4 regions of the Janthinobacterium sp. GW823-FHT06H09 genome follow, and region 1 is predicted to be linked to each of the others. Evidence: predicted binding sites of a transcription regulator. Region 1 holds the regulator's gene; each other region holds the start of a gene.
What was found. The regulator sigma-54, encoded in region 1, starts transcription at its own class of promoters, with help from an activator protein. The targets are predictions, from matches to a motif close to TGGCANGNAANCTGCTTT.

Region 1 (4,146 bases):
GGATATCGTCGCCTCAGAGCGCGCGCCGCTGACCCTGTTCTTCGAATCGTTCGCCTTCAAGCTGGGCGTGCCGCTCGATGCCGATTTCGTCTTCGACGTGCGGGCCTTGCCCAATCCCTATTACGACCTGGCCCTGCGCCCGCTCGACGGCCGCGACGCGCCCGTGATCGCTTTCCTCGACGCGCAACCGAGCGCGCTGGAGCTGCTGGCCGACATCCGCGCCTTCATCGAGAAATGGTTGCCGTCGTTCAAGTCCGACAACCGCAGCTATTTGACGGTGGCGCTGGGCTGCACGGGCGGCCAGCACCGCTCCGTGTACATGGCGGAACGGCTGGCGCAGTATTTCGGCCCCAAAGAAAGAGTCGTGCTGCGCCACCGCGAGCGTTCTTAATCAGTCGAGGTGGCGCAGCGGATGGGCTTGCGCCGGCCAGACGGGGGCGAAGAAACGCGCCACCATGGCCGCGTCGACCCCGTCCAGGCTGGCAGGCTGCCAGCGCGGGGCATTGTCCTTGTCGACCACCAGCGCGCGCACGCCTTCGAGCACTTCGCCATGTTCGAAATTGTGGCGCACCACCGTGCGCTCCATGCGCAGGCAATCGGCCACGCCCAGGTGGGCGCCCCGCTGCAGCAACTCCAGGGTCACCGACATCATCAAGGGCGAGCGCAGGCGCATGGCCGCCAGCGCCTTCGCCGCGAATGCGCCGTCATCCTGCGCCAGCGAGGCCATGATGGCGGCCACCGAACCCGCGCTGAAATGGCGGTCCAGCGCCGCGCGCGCCGTGGCCAGGAGGGAAGCGCCCGCCTCGGCCTGGAAAGGCGCCGCCAGCGCCTTGATGGCGACCGGCAAGGCCTCGCCCGGTGTGGACTCGAACAGGGCCAGCAGCGCCCCCATCTGCGCCTCGGGCAGATACACGTCGGCCAGGCCCGTGTACAGGGCGTCGGCCGCGTTGATCGTCAAACCCGTCAAGCCCAGGTACAGGCCCAGCTGACCGGCCAGACGGGACAAAAAGTAACTGCCGCCCACGTCGGGGAACAGGCCGATATTGACTTCCGGCATAGCCATGCGCGTGCGGCCTGTGACGATGCGCAGGCGGTTGCCGGGCCCCGCTTGCGCCACGCCCATGCCGCCGCCCATCACCACCCCATCCATGACGGCGATATACGGTTTCGGATAAAAATGGATCAAATGATTTAAAGCATATTCTTCCGTAAAGAAATCTTCCAGCAAGGCGCTGCCGCCCTGCGGCGTGGCCAGGCCCGCATCGTAAAAGAAACGGATGTCGCCACCCGCGCACAGGGCTTTTTCGCTGCTGGAGCGGATCACCACGGCGTCCACCTGCGGATCGTCGCGCCATGCCAGCAAGGCCGCGCTCAGGGCGCGCACCATCTCCAGCGACAGGGAATTCAAGGCTTTCGGACGGTCGAGCACGATGTGGCCCGTGCGGTGGCGGATGGAAATCTGGACGAGGTCGCTCATGGCAGGCAGGAAAGAAGTGAAAGTGCAAACATTCTAGCGCCTGCGCGGCGAACATTGCGTTTCGCTGGACGCAAAAAAGGGCGCAATGTGCGCCCTTAGTTGATCACAGCCGGTTGAAAGTCGCGGGCCGCTTAGGCGGGGGCGAATTCTTCTTCCGAACTGTCTGGCAGATGCTTGATCGCCTCTTTACCGTGCCCTTGCACTTTGGTTTTGTATTTCATCACTTGCCTATCGAGCTTGTCGATCAGGGTATCGATCGCGGCATACAGGTCGTGTGCCAGGCTTTCCACATAGACAGTTTTACCACTCAGACGCAGGTTGACTTCGGCCTTTTGACGTTTTTCTTTCTCTTTGAGGTTATCCACGGTCAGAATCACGGCGATATCGATAACTTGATCGAAATGACGTTTCACGCGCTCCAGCTTCGTTTGTACGTATTCACGGATGGCTGGTGTCACTTCGAGATGATGTCCGCTGATGGTGAGATTCATACACACTCCTAAAGATGATCGGGTTCGTGCGGTCCATCGTATCCGGCCCGCAGAGGAACCGAAAAAAACTTACAAACACTTACGCAGGCTCACTGGCGGAATTTTTAATGCTTCCCGGTATTTGGCAACAGTACGTCGCGCAATCACCATGCCTTGTTCCCCCAGCATGTCCGCAATCTTACTGTCGGATAAAGGATTTTTAGGGTCTTCTGCTCCTGTCAGTTGCACGATCAATGCCCGTATCGCCGTCGATGACGCTTCGCCCCCCGCTTCGGTGGCGACGTGGCTACCAAAGAAATATTTCAACTCGAACATGCCGTGCGGGGTCAGCATGTACTTTTGAGTTGTTACCCGCGAGATAGTACTCTCGTGTAAACCCAGTGTATCAGCTATTTCACGGAGCACAAGGGGGCGCATGGCAACGGCCCCATGCGAGAAAAAGTTCTTTTGTCTTTCTACTATCGCCTGCGCCACGCGCAGAATCGTGTCGAAGCGCTGGCGCATATTCTTGATCAGCCACTTGGCTTCCTGCAACTGTGCACCCATGGCGCCCTCGCCCTTGCCCTGCTTGAGCAAGTTGGCGTACATGGCATTGACGCGCAGGCGCGGCATGACGTCGTTGTTCAGGGTCACTTGCCAGCCATTGCGCGCGCGCTTGACGACGACGTCGGGCACCACGTAATCGGACACGTCCGCAGCGAACACGGCGCCCGGATGCGGGTTGCACTGGCGAATTACCGTCTGCGCTTCACGCAAGTCTTCATCGTCGCAATCGAGGGCTTTTTTCAGCTTGTTGAAATCGCGCTGGGCAAACCAGGCCAGGTGCTTTTCCACGATGACGAGGGCCATGCGCCGCGTCACCATGGCGATGTGCGGCAAGCGCTTGATCTGCAGCGCCAGGCATTCGGACGCATTGCGCGCGCCCACGCCGGGCGGATCGAAACTTTGCAGCAGCGACAAGGCCGTGCGCATCTCGTCGGCATCGATTTCCAGCTCTTCCGGCAGGCGCGCCAGGATGTCGTCGAGCGACTCTTCCAGGTAGCCATTGTCGTCGAGCGCGTCGATGATCAGCTCGACCAGCGCGCGGTCGCGCAATTCGAGCACCGTCACGCGCATCTGCTCCATCAGGTGTTCGCGCAGGGTGCAGTGATGGGCCTCCAGTTGCGGGCGGGAATCTTCGTCGTCGGGCGCCTTGCCCCGGCTCGCTTCGCTCCAGTCGCTGTCGCCGCCATCCGCGGCGGCCGGGCCCTCGCCCGCCTCGCCGTCAAAGGTTTCCGCTTCGGCCGGCGCCGCGGGCGCCTCCTGGCCTGGCGGCTGGGGCGGCGCTTCGGCCGGCGCGGCCGTGGAGCTCAAGGCCCCGTCGGACAGCAGGCGCAGCGAACGGTCGAGTGGATCGTCGAGGCGCTCGAGCAAGGGATTGTCCGTCAGCAGTTGCTCGAGTTCCTGATGCAATTCCAGAGTAGACAATTGCAACAGGCGTATCGATTGCTGCAACTGCGGCGTCAGTGCCAGGTGCTGCGAAGTGCGCAGCTGCAATGATTGTTTCATTGGCTTACATGCGGAAGTGTTCGCCCAGATAGACCCGGCGTACCGACTCGTTCGCGATGATGTCGTCGGGGCGTCCCGACGCCAGTACCGAGCCCTGGTTGATGATGTAGGCACGGTCGCAAATACCCAGCGTCTCGCGCACATTATGATCGGTGATCAGCACGCCGATATTGCGCTCCTTCAAGAAGCGCACGATGCGCTGGATCTCGATCACGGCGATCGGGTCGACGCCGGCGAACGGTTCGTCGAGCAGCACGAAACGGGGATCGGTGGCCAGGGCGCGGGCGATTTCCACGCGGCGGCGCTCGCCGCCCGACAGGGACAGCGCCTGGTTCTCGCGCAACTTTTCAATCTGCAAGTCGGCCAGCAGTTTATCCAGGCGTTCCTCGATCTCGGCCTTCTTCAAAGGACGGCCTTCGACGGTCTGGATTTCCAGCACGGCGCGGATATTGTCTTCCACCGTCAGCTTGCGGAACACGGACGCCTCCTGCGGCAGATACGACAGGCCCATCTGTGCGCGGCGGTGGATCGGCAGGCTGGAAATGTCCACGCCGCTGATGTCGATGCTGCCGCCATCCGACGGCACCAGGCCGACGATCATGTAGAACGAGGTGGTCTTGCCGGCGCCGT
Region 2 (4,146 bases), on a different contig from region 1:
TCTGCAGGCGCTGGCCCACGGCAAGCCCGTCTATACGGAAAGCACCTTGCACGCGTACGTGGAAGATGACTTACGCCTGCTCAATGCCGCCCAGCCCGATCTCGTGATCGGCGACTTTCGCCTGTCGCTCTCCGTCAGCGCGCGCCTGCAGCACATTCCCTACATTACCGTCAGCAACGCCTACTGGAGTCCCTGGGTGCGCCAGCATTACACGGTGCCCAGCCTGCCCCTGACGGGCGTGCTGCCCATCTGGCTGGCCGATCCCCTGTTCCGCCTGATCCGCCCGCTGGCCTTCGCCTCGCATGCCGTCCCCCTGAACCGCGTGCGCCGACGCCATGGCCTGCCATCGCTGGGCAGCGACCTGCGGCGCATCTATACGGATGCCGACCGCACCTTGTACGCCGATATTCCCCAGCTATTTCCGCCGCATGGCATGCCACCCACGCACGACTACCTGGGCCCCATCATCTGGGCGCCGCCGCTCGACTTGCCGGACTGGTGGCAGCGACCGGAACTGAGCAGCGGACGGCCGATCGTCTATGTCACGCTGGGCAGCTCGGGCCAGGGGCAATTGCTGCCGCGCGTGCTGCGCGCGCTGGCGCCCCTGCCCGTCACCGTGCTGGCGGCCACGGCCGGCACCATCCGCGTCGATGCCGTGCCGCCGAATGCCTATGTCGCGCCTTTTCTGCCGGGCGACGCGGCCGCCCGCCGCGCCAGCCTGGTGATCTGCAACGGCGGCAGCCCCACCAGCCAGCAGGCGCTGACGGCAGGCGTACCCGTCATCGGCATCGCCGGCAACCTCGACCAATTCCTCAACATGCACGGCATCGCGGGCGCCGGCGCCGGCCTGCTGCTGCGCGCCGACCGTTTCCAGGAAACCGCCCTGCGCCATGCCGCCACCCGTATGCTCGACGATGGCCGCGCCAGGCTGGCCGCGCGTCAACTGGCCACGGCCATGCGCGACTATGTGCCAGGGCAACGCTTGCTGCCCCATCTGCACGCCCTGCTGGGCTCGTCGCCCCGTGGTAGCCAGCCTTGACGGGCGCCGTCGGTTTTTCTTACAACGCGTCCGGCAACACCTGCACTGTGTCAACAAAAGCACGCCAAGTCATTGATTTCAAAAGAACCTCATGCGTTGGCATGGAAGTCGCTTAAGTCTGGCCATGAGCACCTGCCGACAGGACTCAGGCAAGACTTCCAGACTCACTCAACCACGAGGTGAATGACATGAAACTTTCTAAACTGAAACTGCTCCCGGCGGCAGCGACACTGGCCATGCTGTGCGCGGCCGGTAGCGCACAAGCGGGCGCCTACGGCTATTCCTACAACAACATCTTCGGCCTGGTCATCGCCGTGCCGACGGGCCAGATCACGGTGGCCAACAGCACCACGATTTCGCGCAGCACGGCCACCCTGAACGGCGTGAGCGTCATCAACGGCGGCGCCGGTTCGCTCGACGCGCCGCGCGCCAACGTCGGTGCCGTCACCAAGGGCGAAAACGACTTCACCCAGCAAGGCCCCACTGGCACCTATTCGCGCGGCGATGCGCAGATCGTCAGCACGCAGTTCCCTTCGTTCCCGCCCGGCTCCACCTCCACCCAGGTGGTGAACGTGGCCGAAGCCCATCTGGGCGGCCCTGCCGGTACGGCCGATGCCTCCGGGCGCAATGGCTCGACCACGGGTTTTTCCGTCGATTTCGTCGTCGGTTCGCCCACGGCGACGCTGAGCTTTGACTTCCTGGCGTCGCCCTTCATGCAGGTCTTCCTGCAAAGCACGGTCGGCCAGTTGTCCACGGCCACGGCCAACCTGGTCGTCACCTTCACCATCACGGATGCGGCGGGCCTGACGGTGTTCAACTGGACGCCCGATGGCGTGATCGGCTCGGGCATCTTCGGTGGCACGGAAAACGCCGACGGCGCCAACCTGAACACCAGTCTGGCGACCAATTTCCTGACGCGCGGCAACCTGTTCACCTACGACCCTTCCGGCTGCGGCACGCCCACGGGCACGGGCGTGGGTACGGGCTGCGGCAGCAACTTCAGCTCCGTCAGCAATGCTTTAACGGCCGGCAACTACACCTTGACCTTGAATGCGGTGGAAAGCGTGGACCTAGTGAAACAGGCGGTGCCGGAACCTGGCACTCTGGCACTGCTGGGTCTGGGCCTGGCTGGCCTGGGCTATGCCCGCCGCCGCAAGGTTGCCGCCTGAACCAGGCAACAGGGGGATTTACAGGCGAGGGAGTCTCCTCGCCTTTTTTTATGTGGCAAGCCTGTCGGTTTTCCTTACAACGCGGCCGACCGGCAGATGAGGATTTTCATGACTACATTTTCTTGTACCCGCTTGCCAACGGCCTTGCTGGCCTTGCTGTTGCTGGCCAGCAGCGGCACTGCCGGCGCCGCCGCCTATGGCTATTCGTACACCAGCGTCTTTGGCCTCGTCATCAGCAACCCCACCGGCTCCACCACCTTGGTCAGCAATATCGACCTGTCGCGCACCACCGCCACGCTCAATGGCAGCAGCGTCATCCACGGCGGCAGCAACGAGATCGATGCGCAGCAAGCGACACGCGGCGCCGTCACCAAGGGGGAAAATGATTTTACGCAACAAGGCATGGGCACGGCCTCGTTTGCGCGCGGCGAGGCGCAGATCGTCACCTCGCAAATCCCCCCCTTTCCACCAGGCTCGACCAGTACGCACACGGTGAATGCGGCGGAAACCTTTCTCGCGGGCGGCGGCAGCGCCGACGCCTCGGGACGCAACGGTTCCAGTACCGCGATGACCGTCAATTTCGTCGTCGGCCAACCGGGCGCGACCCTGGCCTTCGACTTCCAGGCCCTGCCTTTCATGCAGTTGTACCTCGATGCCCTGGCCGGCACGGGCTCGGCGGCCACGACGAATATGGCGATGACGTTTACCATCATCGATGAACATGGCCAGATCGTCTTCAACTGGGCCCCCGACGGCAACCTGGGCTCCGGCATCCTGGGCGGCACCGAACTGGCCGACGCCGCCAGCCTCAACACAGGATACGCACAAACGCCGCTGACCAGCGGCAGCGTGTTCACCTACGATCCCGGCGGCTGCGGCGCGCCCACGGGCACCGGCATCGGCACGACGTGCGGCGGGCAGTATGGCGCCGTCACGGACAATCTGGTGGCAGGCAGCTATACCCTGGTATTGAACATGCTGAACAGTTCCGAACTGGCCTATGTGCCGACGGACACGCCGATACCGCTACCTGGCACCTTGCCGCTGCTGGTGGCGGGTCTGGCGGCGCTGGCTGCCCTGGCGCCACGGCGGCGGCGCTGACCGCGCAGGGAGTCACGCCTCACGGCCCAGCCGTGGGCGCCACCAGCAAGTCTTGCAGCGGACGGCGCAGCGAGCGCGCACTGGCCGCCGGCCCGGCGCCGATGCGCCCTAGGAACACGGCCCGCTCGACCGCCGCCTCCCCCAGCACGCCCTGGCATTGCACGGCCAGCTCCTGCGCCATGTCCTGCATGCCATCGGTGCGCGAAAAGGCGCGCCGTTCGCGCACGTAGCGGGCAAAGATCAGCGGCGTCAGTTCCGGCTGCAATTGCAGTCCCAGTTGCGTGGCCGTCAGCCAGAAGCGCTGCATGGCGCGGCCGGCCGCCACGTAATCGTCGATATGGCGCGGCGGCGCATCGGCCAGCAGCACGAAATGCGCGGCACAATACAGGCCCGGCAGCAAGTCCATCTGCAGCCGCGGGGCAATCGTGCCGCCCAGCCAGGTATTGAAAAAATCCACGCGGCGCCAGCTGTGCATGACCCAGCGCATCAGCCGCGCCGTCATGGCATCGACGCCGAGCGCCTGCTCCGGGATGCGGTCGGCACTGAAGCGCGCCCCCCATTCAATGACGTCGCGGTGCACCTTGTGCGCTTCGGGCATGGTCAGGCGCAGCTTCGCATTGTCGAACATCAGCCGCGCGCAGGCCAGGCGCGCGCGCCCGCCTTCGAACCACTGCACGCCGTAGCCGGGCGGCAAGCTGGCCGCCAATGCCGCCTTTTCGCTGGCGCGCAGGCTGCGCGTGCTGAGCCGGCGCCGCTGCACGCTGCGCCGGGGCAGGAAGGCCGCCAGCGGATCGGGCAGCATGCCCGGGCTGTCGACCAGCCGTACGTCGAAGGTGG
Region 3 (4,146 bases), on a different contig from region 1:
AACGGCGCCGAGCCGACCACGTTGCCCGTCAGGCGTACTTGCGCGGAATCAAAACCTTCCTGCAGCACGATGCGGCTGCCCTCGGCTTCCTGGCGCACGGCGTCGATGGTGAAGTATTCGCGCATGACCTTGGCGCAGCCTTCATGCACGACACGGGCGGCCGCGCCGATGTCGGCATCGGCATGGCTGCCCAGGTTTTCCTGGGTGAAGTCGATCAAGCGCGCTTCGCGTTGCAGCAGGGCCAGCAATTGCAGGGCCGCGTCCGGCGTCGCTTCTTTCAAAATGACGGGGGCGGCTGCCGGCACGGGGGCTGGCGCCGGGGCCGGGGCCACTGGCGCCACAGGGGCGACCTCGGGCAGCGACAGCTTTTCCACGCGGGCCGCATAGGCGGCGTCCGACAGGGTGCTGAAGAAGGCGCCGAAGGCCAGCGGGACACGGCGCCAGAACGATGGGTGGGACGATGAGGTGCTCATAGGGAACTCGTTTCTCTGATCTGTAGGGAGGCGTCGGCGGCGCGCCCGGTGGCGGGGCCGCTTCGCAGGGTAGTGCATGTGCCGCGCCAATATGGCCGGCTGCGTTTGCCCGCATGATACCAGCTACCGGGCCGGCGCCAAAGTCACCGGCCCCCGCGCAGCGAGCCTGAGGCGTGGATTTTCTTTGTTCCTGCGCAAAGAAACACTGAATGTTGCGCCGCTTCGACTAAAATCGCGCATTATCTTTTCGCATTGCCTTTATGCCATGTCTGCCGACTTTTCCCCCGACTTTTCCATATATCTAGCCAGCAGCCTGTATATCGATAGCGATCATCCGGCCGTGCGTGCCAAGGCGGCCGAACTGGCGGCAGGCGCCGTAGGCGACGCCGCCATCGCGGCCCGCTGCTTTGCCTTCGTGCGCAACGAAGTCGCCCACAGCTGGGACTACCAGCGCAATCCCGTCACCTGCCGCGCGTCCGACGTCTTGCAACACGGCACGGGCTATTGCTATGCGAAGAGCCATCTGCTGGCCGCGCTGCTGCGCGCCAACGGCATCCCCGCTGGCCTGTGCTACCAGCGCCTGGCCGTGGGGGAAGCGGGCCCGCCGTTTTGCCTGCATGGCTTGAATGCCGTGTATCTGCAGGATGTTGGCTGGTACCGCATCGATGCGCGCGGCAACAAGCCAGGTGTCGCGGCCGCCTTCGCGCCGCCGCAGGAGCAACTGGCCTTTCCCGTGCTGGCGCCGGAAGAGCGCGATCTGCCGGAAATCTGGCCGGCACCGCTGCCGCAGGTGATCGCATCGCTGACCGGCCATGCCACGGTGCAGGACGTGGCCGCGCACTTGCCCGATATCGAATTGTTGCCGCTGAAAAAATAATCTCAAGAAAGAAATCATGAAAAAAGTGTATCTTGGTCTGTTCGGCCTGATGTTACTGGCCGGTTGCGGCGGCAAGGGCGAGAGCGGCGGGCAATCGAGCGCCGCGCGTCTCGACGGCAAGGAAAAAGGCAGCGAGTTTCTTGCCTATGAACACAATGTCAGCGTCGATACGAGCGAGGCGCAAGTGCGGCCCCTGTATGAAAAAGTGGTCGCCGCCTGCAAGGCCGATACGGAAAACGGCTGTCTGCTGCTCGATTCCAGCCTCGACAGCGGCCGCTACGTGCATGCGCGCATCAGCATGCGCGCCAAGCCGGCCGGCATCAAAAAGCTCGTTGCGCTGGTCGCGGCCGAAGGCGACGTCACCAGCCAGGGTACCAAGGTGGAAGACCTGGGCCGTCCTGTGCTCGACAGCAAGAAGCGCCTGGAGATGCTGAAACAGTACCAGGCGCAGCTGCAAGACCTGGAAAAGCGCTCTGGCGCGAACGTCGACGCCCTGATCAAGGTGACCAAGGAGCTGGCCACCGTGCAAGTGGAGCTGGAGCAGGCGACGGCGGCCAATGCGCTGTTGATGCAGCGCATCGACACGGACTTGCTGAACGTGATGATCAGCGCCGAAGGCAAGCAATCGTTCTGGCGCCCCGTCAAGCGCGCGCTGGGCAATTTCACGGACAACCTGTCGGAAGGCGTGGCCAACGCCATCACGGCCATGGCTTACATCCTGCCGTGGCTGATCGCTTTCGTGCTGCTGTTTCCGCTGGGCCGCAAGGGCTGGCGCCGTCTTCGTGGCGCGCCGCGCAAGGATTAAAGCCTCCGGCGCACCGTTTTACGGCAATTTGAAACCTGGCTGCACAGTCCTTGTGCAGCCAGGTTTTTTTTCGTGCGGCGAGCGCCGCGTGCACCATGGCGGACAGCTGTAGGCGCTGGCACGCATTCTGCTTTAACAACATGGCAGGCCCAGCTCGACCCCACGAACCCATCACAGGAGTCCCCATGTCACGACGCATCATCCTGAAAGCGGCCGCCGCCGGCGCATTCGCCCTGGCCACGTCCACCTGCATGCAGGCAGCCCTGGCCGCCGATACGATCAAGGTCGGCATCTTGCACTCCCTGTCGGGCACCATGGCCATCTCCGAAACGTCGCTCAAGGATGTGGCGCTGATGACGATTGCCGAGATCAATGCCAAAGGCGGCGTGCTGGGCAAGAAGCTGGAAGCCGTCGTCGTCGACCCGGCGTCGAACTGGCCTTTGTTCGCGGAAAAAGCGAGACAACTGGTGGCGCAGGATAAGGTGGCCGTGGTGTTCGGCTGCTGGACGTCCGTGTCGCGCAAGTCGGTTTTGCCCGTGTTCAAGGAACTCAACAGTCTGCTGTTTTACCCCGTGCAATACGAGGGCGAGGAGCTGGAAAAGAATGTGTTTTATACGGGCGCCGCGCCCAACCAGCAGGCGATCCCCGCCGTCGAATACCTGATGAGCACAGATGGCGGCGGGGCCAAGCGCTTCGTGCTGCTGGGCACGGATTACGTGTATCCGCGCACCACCAACAAGATCCTGCGCGCCTTCCTGAAAAGCAAGGGAGTCAAGGATAGCGATATCAGCGAGGTCTATACGCCGTTCGGCCATGCCGACTATCAAACCATCGTCGCCAATATCAAGAAGTTTTCCACGGGCGGCAAGACGGCCGTCATTTCCACCATCAATGGCGATTCCAACGTGCCGTTCTACAAGGAACTGGGCAATGCGGGCTTGAAAGCGACGGACGTGCCCGTCGTCGCGTTTTCCGTGGGCGAGGAAGAGCTGCGCGGCATCGATACCAAACCCTTGCTCGGTCACCTGGCGGCGTGGAATTACTTTGAATCCGTCAAGAACCCCGTGAATACCGCTTTCATCAAGCAGTGGAAGGCGTACGCCGTGGCGCAAAAACTGCCGAACGCGGGTTCGGTGGTGACGAACGACCCGATGGAAGCGACCTATGTGGGCATCCACATGTGGGCGCAAGCCGTGGAAAAGGCGAAATCGACGGACACGGACAAGGTGATCGCCGCCATGGCGGGCCAGAGCGTCAAGGCGCCATCGGGCTTCACCCTGACCATGGATGCAACGAACCACCACTTGCACAAGCCCGTGATGATCGGCGAGATCAAGGCCGATGGGCAATTCAATGTCGTGTGGAAAACCAAGGAACCGATACGCGCCCAGCCGTGGAGCCCGTTTATCAAGGGCAATGAGGGCAAGCAGAAGCTGTAAAAAGCTTGCGCGTCGATTCGTCGCCGCAACCCCAGGCAAAGAGCTGGGGTCAGACCCGGCGGGTCTGACCCCTGTCCTTGTCTTGGGGGAAGGATACCTATCAAGACATCGGCTTTACTACATGGAATCCATGCACATGCAGCTTCTCCCCAAACTGCTGGTCCTCGCCTGCCTGTTGCTATCCTCGCTGGCGCAGGCCGCCATCCCTCCCGACCTGCTCAAGCCGCTGGCCGGCGACGATCCCGACGCCAGGGTCGCCGCCGTGGCGCAGATCGCCGCCTTGGCCACGCCCGAGGCTGCCAAGGTGCTGCAAGCGCTGCAGGACGACGCCTTGTACGCCGCGCCCGACGGCAAGGTGTACATCGTTGACGGCGAGCAGGCGGTTGACCCGGCAATCGGACGGAACGTGCCGCTGCCCGACGGCATCGATGGCGTGATGGTCAACAACCGCTTGCGCGCGGCCGTGGCAGGCGCCTTGTCGGGTTTGCAGCTGCTGGCGCCGGAGCGCAGCGCCCGCCTGGCCGCCGCGCAAGCCTTGCAAAAGGCGGTCGA
Region 4 (4,146 bases), on a different contig from region 1:
ATGGTGGTCACGCCGCTCATCAGCGCTTCCTCGATCTGCTGCGGGCAGATGAAATGGATGTGCGTGTCGACGCCGCCGGCCGTGACGATCATGCCTTCGCCGGCGATGATTTCCGTGGCGCCGCCGATGGGGAGCGTGACGCCGGGCTGGATATCGGGATTGCCCGCCTTGCCGATGCCGAAAATCAGACCGTTTTTCAGGCCGATGTCGGCCTTCACGATGCCCCAGTGGTCGAGGATGACGGCATTCGTGATGACGGTGTCCATCACCTCGGCCGCGCAGCGCTGCGACTGGCCCATGCCGTCGCGGATCACCTTGCCGCCGCCGAATTTCACTTCTTCGCCGTAGATCGCGTAGTCATGCTCGATCTCGATGAACAGTTCCGTGTCGGCCAGGCGGATGCGGTCGCCCTTGGTGGGGCCGAACATCTCGGCATACGCGCTGCGGGGAATGCTGGCCATCTCAATCCTTTCCCGGTGGTGTGTCTTGCAGTTCGCCCATCACTTCTCCGTTGAAGCCGTAAACCTTGCGTTCGCCCGCCAGCGCCACCAGTTCCACCGTGCGCTGCTGGCCCGGTTCGAAGCGCACGGCCGTGCCGGCCGTGATATTGAGGCGCATGCCGTAGGCACGCCAGCGCTCGAAGGCCAGCGCCGGATTGACTTCAAAAAAGTGAAAGTGCGAGCCGACCTGGATGGGCCGGTCGCCGCGGTTGGCCACCACCACGGTGGCCGTGGCGCGCCCCGCGTTCAAGCTGATTTCGCCTTCTTCCAATTGGTATTCGCCTGGGGTCATGAGGGGCTCCTGTCAATGTCGCTTGTAGGGTTACGGTATCGGGTGGTGCACGGTCACCAGCTTGCTGCCGTCGGGGAAGGTCGCTTCCACCTGGATGTCGGGGATCATCTCGGCGATGCCGTCCATGACGTCGGCGCGCGAGAGTATCCTGGTGCCGTCCGACATCAGCTGCGCCACCGACTTGCCGTCGCGCGCGCCTTCCATGATGGCGGCGCTGATCAGGGCCACCGCTTCCGGGTAATTCAATTTCAAGCCGCGCGCCAGGCGCCGTTCGGCCAGCAGCGCGGCCGTAAAAATGAGCAGCTTGTCTTTTTCGCGGGGAGTCAGATCCATGGTTTTCCTTGCGCTTCTTTCCTGATTAAGTGTTCCAGATGCTAAGTGTTCCAGATGCGGGGCACGACGGCGTCGCGTCCCAGCATGGCGGGGCGCAGCAGCTGCCAGGCGGCCAGCATGACGCGGCGCGCCGCCTCGCTGTCGCCGCACAGCAGGCGCACCACCACCAGCGATTTCATGTGCGTGGCGCCAAACGCGGCGCCGGCCGGCACGGCGATCTCGCGCACGGCCGCCAGTACGGCGGAAGAAACAGGCCGGCCGACGGCGATCAGGGTGGCGCATACCGTGTGCCCGCCCAATCCCAAGGGGCTGGCCATCAGGGCGCCGCCGGCGGCCAGCACGCCCTGCTCCCACCACAGCAGCTTGCCGCCGCGGCGGATCTGCACCTGCTGGCTGATGCTGCCCGTGTTAAACATTTCGCCTGCGGCGCTGCGGCCCAGGCAAACGATGTCGCAGCCGATGTAGCCGGCGTCCGCCGCCAGGTCCACCTCATGTCGCAGGCGCACGCAGGCCTGGTCGAAGAAAATGCTTTCCTGCGGCAGCCACTCGATGGCGGCGCCGCTGCCCGCGCGCAGCACGATGTGCTGGCCCGAGACATGGCCGTTGGCGCGGTACCATTTGGCGGCGCCCGGCGACGTGAGCAAGGCGTGTGCGCCCTCGCCCGCCGTGGCGTCGACGGCCAGCTGGTCGCCGCCCACCACGCCGCCGGGCGGATGGATGATGATGGCGTGGCAGACGGCATCGCCTTCCGGATACAGGGGCTTTTGCACGCGCAGGGGGCCGCTGTGCGTGCGCTCGACAAGGCGGCTGACGCCATCGTGCAGCGCGAAGCCCAGGCGCAGGTGCGCCTGCCAGGCGCCGTGTGCGCTGGCTGGTGGAGGCATGACTGGATGGCTGCTGTCTGGCATGCGGGGCAATCGCGTAAATAAGCGATTACCTAAGCAGGATATGTGCCAGCATCAGGTGAAGGAAACGTGAGAATCCTGCACCGCGTTGCAGCGAATGCACCGCCATGGTGCAGCGACCGCACCGCGGCGTTTATGCCTGGGCCATGGCCAGGGTGCGCCGTTCGCGCAGCAAGGCTGTAAACAGTGCGGCGCCCAGGGGGCGGCTGAAATAATAGCCCTGCATTTCATCGCAGCCGTGTTCCGTCAGGAAGGCGACCTGCTCGCGCGTTTCCACGCCTTCGGCGATGACGCGCATATCGAGGTTGTGCGCCAGCGAGATGACGGAACGGGCGATGGCCGCGTCGCTGCTGCTGGTGGTGACGTCGTCGACGAAGGATTTGTCGATCTTCAGCACGTCGATGGGAAAGCGCTTCAGGTAACCGAGGCTGGAATAGCCGGTGCCGAAGTCGTCGAGCGAAATGCCCACGCCGATGTCCTTCAGGCGCGTGAGGGCCGCCACGGCCTTGTCCGGGTCGCCCATCACCGTGCTTTCCGTGATCTCGATGCCGAGGCAGGCGGGCGCGATGCCGTACTTGCGCAGGGCCGCCTCGACGAAGGGCACCGTGCGGTCCTGCGCGAACTGCTTGCCGGACAGGTTGACGGCCACCTTGATGCTGCCCAGGCCCGCGTCGTGCCACACGCGGATCTGTGCGCACACGCTTTCAAGCACCCATTCGCCGATGGCCGTGATCAAGCCATATTCCTCGGCCAGCGCGATGAACAGGCCGGGCGGCACCTTGCCCAGCACAGGATTATTCCAGCGCAATAACGCTTCCGCGCCCAGCATGGCGCCCGTGCGCAGGCACATCTGCGGCTGGTAATGCACTTCGAATTCATCGCGGCCGATGGCGCCGCGCAGCTGCTGCTGCATGGCCAGGCGGGCGCGGATATCGCTGCCCATGCGCTCCGTGAAGAAGGCGTAATGGTCGCGCCCCATTTCCTTGGCGCGCACGAGGGCCGTGTCGGCATGGCGCAGCACGTCGTCGAGGCTGTCGCCGTCGGCCGGGCACATGGCGATGCCGATGCTGGTGGTCAGCGCCAGGCGCTCGCCGTCAACACTCAATTCTTCGCGCAAGCCGGCCAGGATGGTTTGCGCCAGCCCCAGGGTACGTCCCAGCAGGGCATCGTCCTGCAGCAGGATCTGGAATTCGTCGCCGCCCTGGCGCACCACGGTGTCGCCCTCGCGTACGCAGCCGGACAGGAAGCGCGCCACCACTTGCAGCGCCTTGTCGCCGACGGCCTGGCCGTGCGAATCGTTGATGTTCTTGAAGCGGTCCAGGTCCAGGCACATCAGCACCACCTGCTGGCTGTCGCGCACGGCGTTCGCGCGCGCCTGTTCGAAGCGCTCGCGCAGCAGCACGCGGTTCGGCAAGCCCGTCAGCGCGTCGTGGTAGGAGAGGAAATCGATCAGATGCTGCTCGGCCTTGCGCTCGCTGATGTCGAGGAAGACGCCCACATAGTTGACGACGGCGCCATCGGGCCCGTGCACGGTGGAGACGCTGAGCAGGCAGGGATAGGTGTCGCCGCTCTTGCGCCGCGTCTGCACCTCGCCCGACCAGCAGCCGCTGCTGCGCAAGCCCTGGCGCAGGGCCAGCAGCACCGCTTCGCCCGTGTATTCGGCATGCAGGCGCATGATGTCCGTGCCCACCACTTCCTGCGCCGCGTAGCCGGTGATGCGGGTAAAAGCGGGATTGGCCGTGACGATGATGCCGGCCGGATCGGTGATCAGGATGGCGTCCTGGGTGGCTTCGAAGACCTGGCCCGACAGGCGCAGCAATTCTTCATTGGCGCGGCGGATCTGCACTTCGTGCGCCAGCGTGCTGGCCACCTGTTCCAGTTCGGCCGTGCGTTCGGCCACCCGGCGTTCCAGGTTGGCGCGCTCCTGCGCCAGCTGCAGCTGCGCCCGCGCCAGACGCACATGGGCATCGGTGCGGGCGAGGATTTCCTCGGCCTGGAAGGGCTTGGCGATGAAATCGACGGCGCCCAGCGCAAAGCCGCGCACCTTGTCGTCCGTATCGTACTGGGCCGACAGGAAGATCACCGGCACCTGCTGCAGGGACGGTATCTCCTTCAG

Region 2: a site for sigma-54 is predicted at 1,137-1,154, ahead of AC1Q6X_RS00370 (EDSAP-1 family PEP-CTERM protein). Genes of this name have one in related genera too.
Region 3: a site for sigma-54 is predicted at 2,272-2,289, ahead of urtA (urea ABC transporter substrate-binding protein). Genes of this name have one in related genera too.
Region 4: a site for sigma-54 is predicted at 2,064-2,081, ahead of AC1Q6X_RS11390 (urease accessory protein UreD). Genes of this name have one in related genera too.

The regions. Positions count from the first base shown of each region.
Region 1 is NZ_JBXAHC010000013.1:133,049-137,194, forward strand. It holds gene rapZ (RNase adapter RapZ) at 1-391, shown strand, start outside; gene AC1Q6X_RS21825 (enoyl-CoA hydratase/isomerase family protein) at 392-1,477, opposite strand; gene hpf (ribosome hibernation-promoting factor, HPF/YfiA family) at 1,609-1,968, opposite strand; gene AC1Q6X_RS21835 (RNA polymerase factor sigma-54) at 2,038-3,516, opposite strand; gene lptB (LPS export ABC transporter ATP-binding protein) at 3,521-4,146, opposite strand, start outside.
Region 2 is NZ_JBXAHC010000001.1:74,483-78,628, forward strand. It holds gene AC1Q6X_RS00365 (glycosyltransferase) at 1-1,039, shown strand, start outside; gene AC1Q6X_RS00370 (EDSAP-1 family PEP-CTERM protein) at 1,228-2,208, shown strand; gene AC1Q6X_RS00375 (EDSAP-1 family PEP-CTERM protein) at 2,317-3,309, shown strand; gene AC1Q6X_RS00380 (nitroreductase family protein) at 3,329-4,146, opposite strand, start outside.
Region 3 is NZ_JBXAHC010000020.1:4,838-8,983, forward strand. It holds gene AC1Q6X_RS25095 (DUF2760 domain-containing protein) at 1-473, opposite strand, end outside; gene AC1Q6X_RS25100 (transglutaminase-like domain-containing protein) at 739-1,350, shown strand; gene AC1Q6X_RS25105 (DUF4349 domain-containing protein) at 1,367-2,155, shown strand; gene urtA (urea ABC transporter substrate-binding protein) at 2,341-3,594, shown strand; gene urtB (urea ABC transporter permease subunit UrtB) at 3,731-4,146, shown strand, end outside.
Region 4 is NZ_JBXAHC010000006.1:59,093-63,238, reverse strand. It holds gene ureC (urease subunit alpha) at 1-461, opposite strand, end outside; gene AC1Q6X_RS11400 (urease subunit beta) at 463-792, opposite strand; gene AC1Q6X_RS11395 (urease subunit gamma) at 823-1,125, opposite strand; gene AC1Q6X_RS11390 (urease accessory protein UreD) at 1,167-2,009, opposite strand; gene AC1Q6X_RS11385 (EAL domain-containing response regulator) at 2,164-4,146, opposite strand, start outside.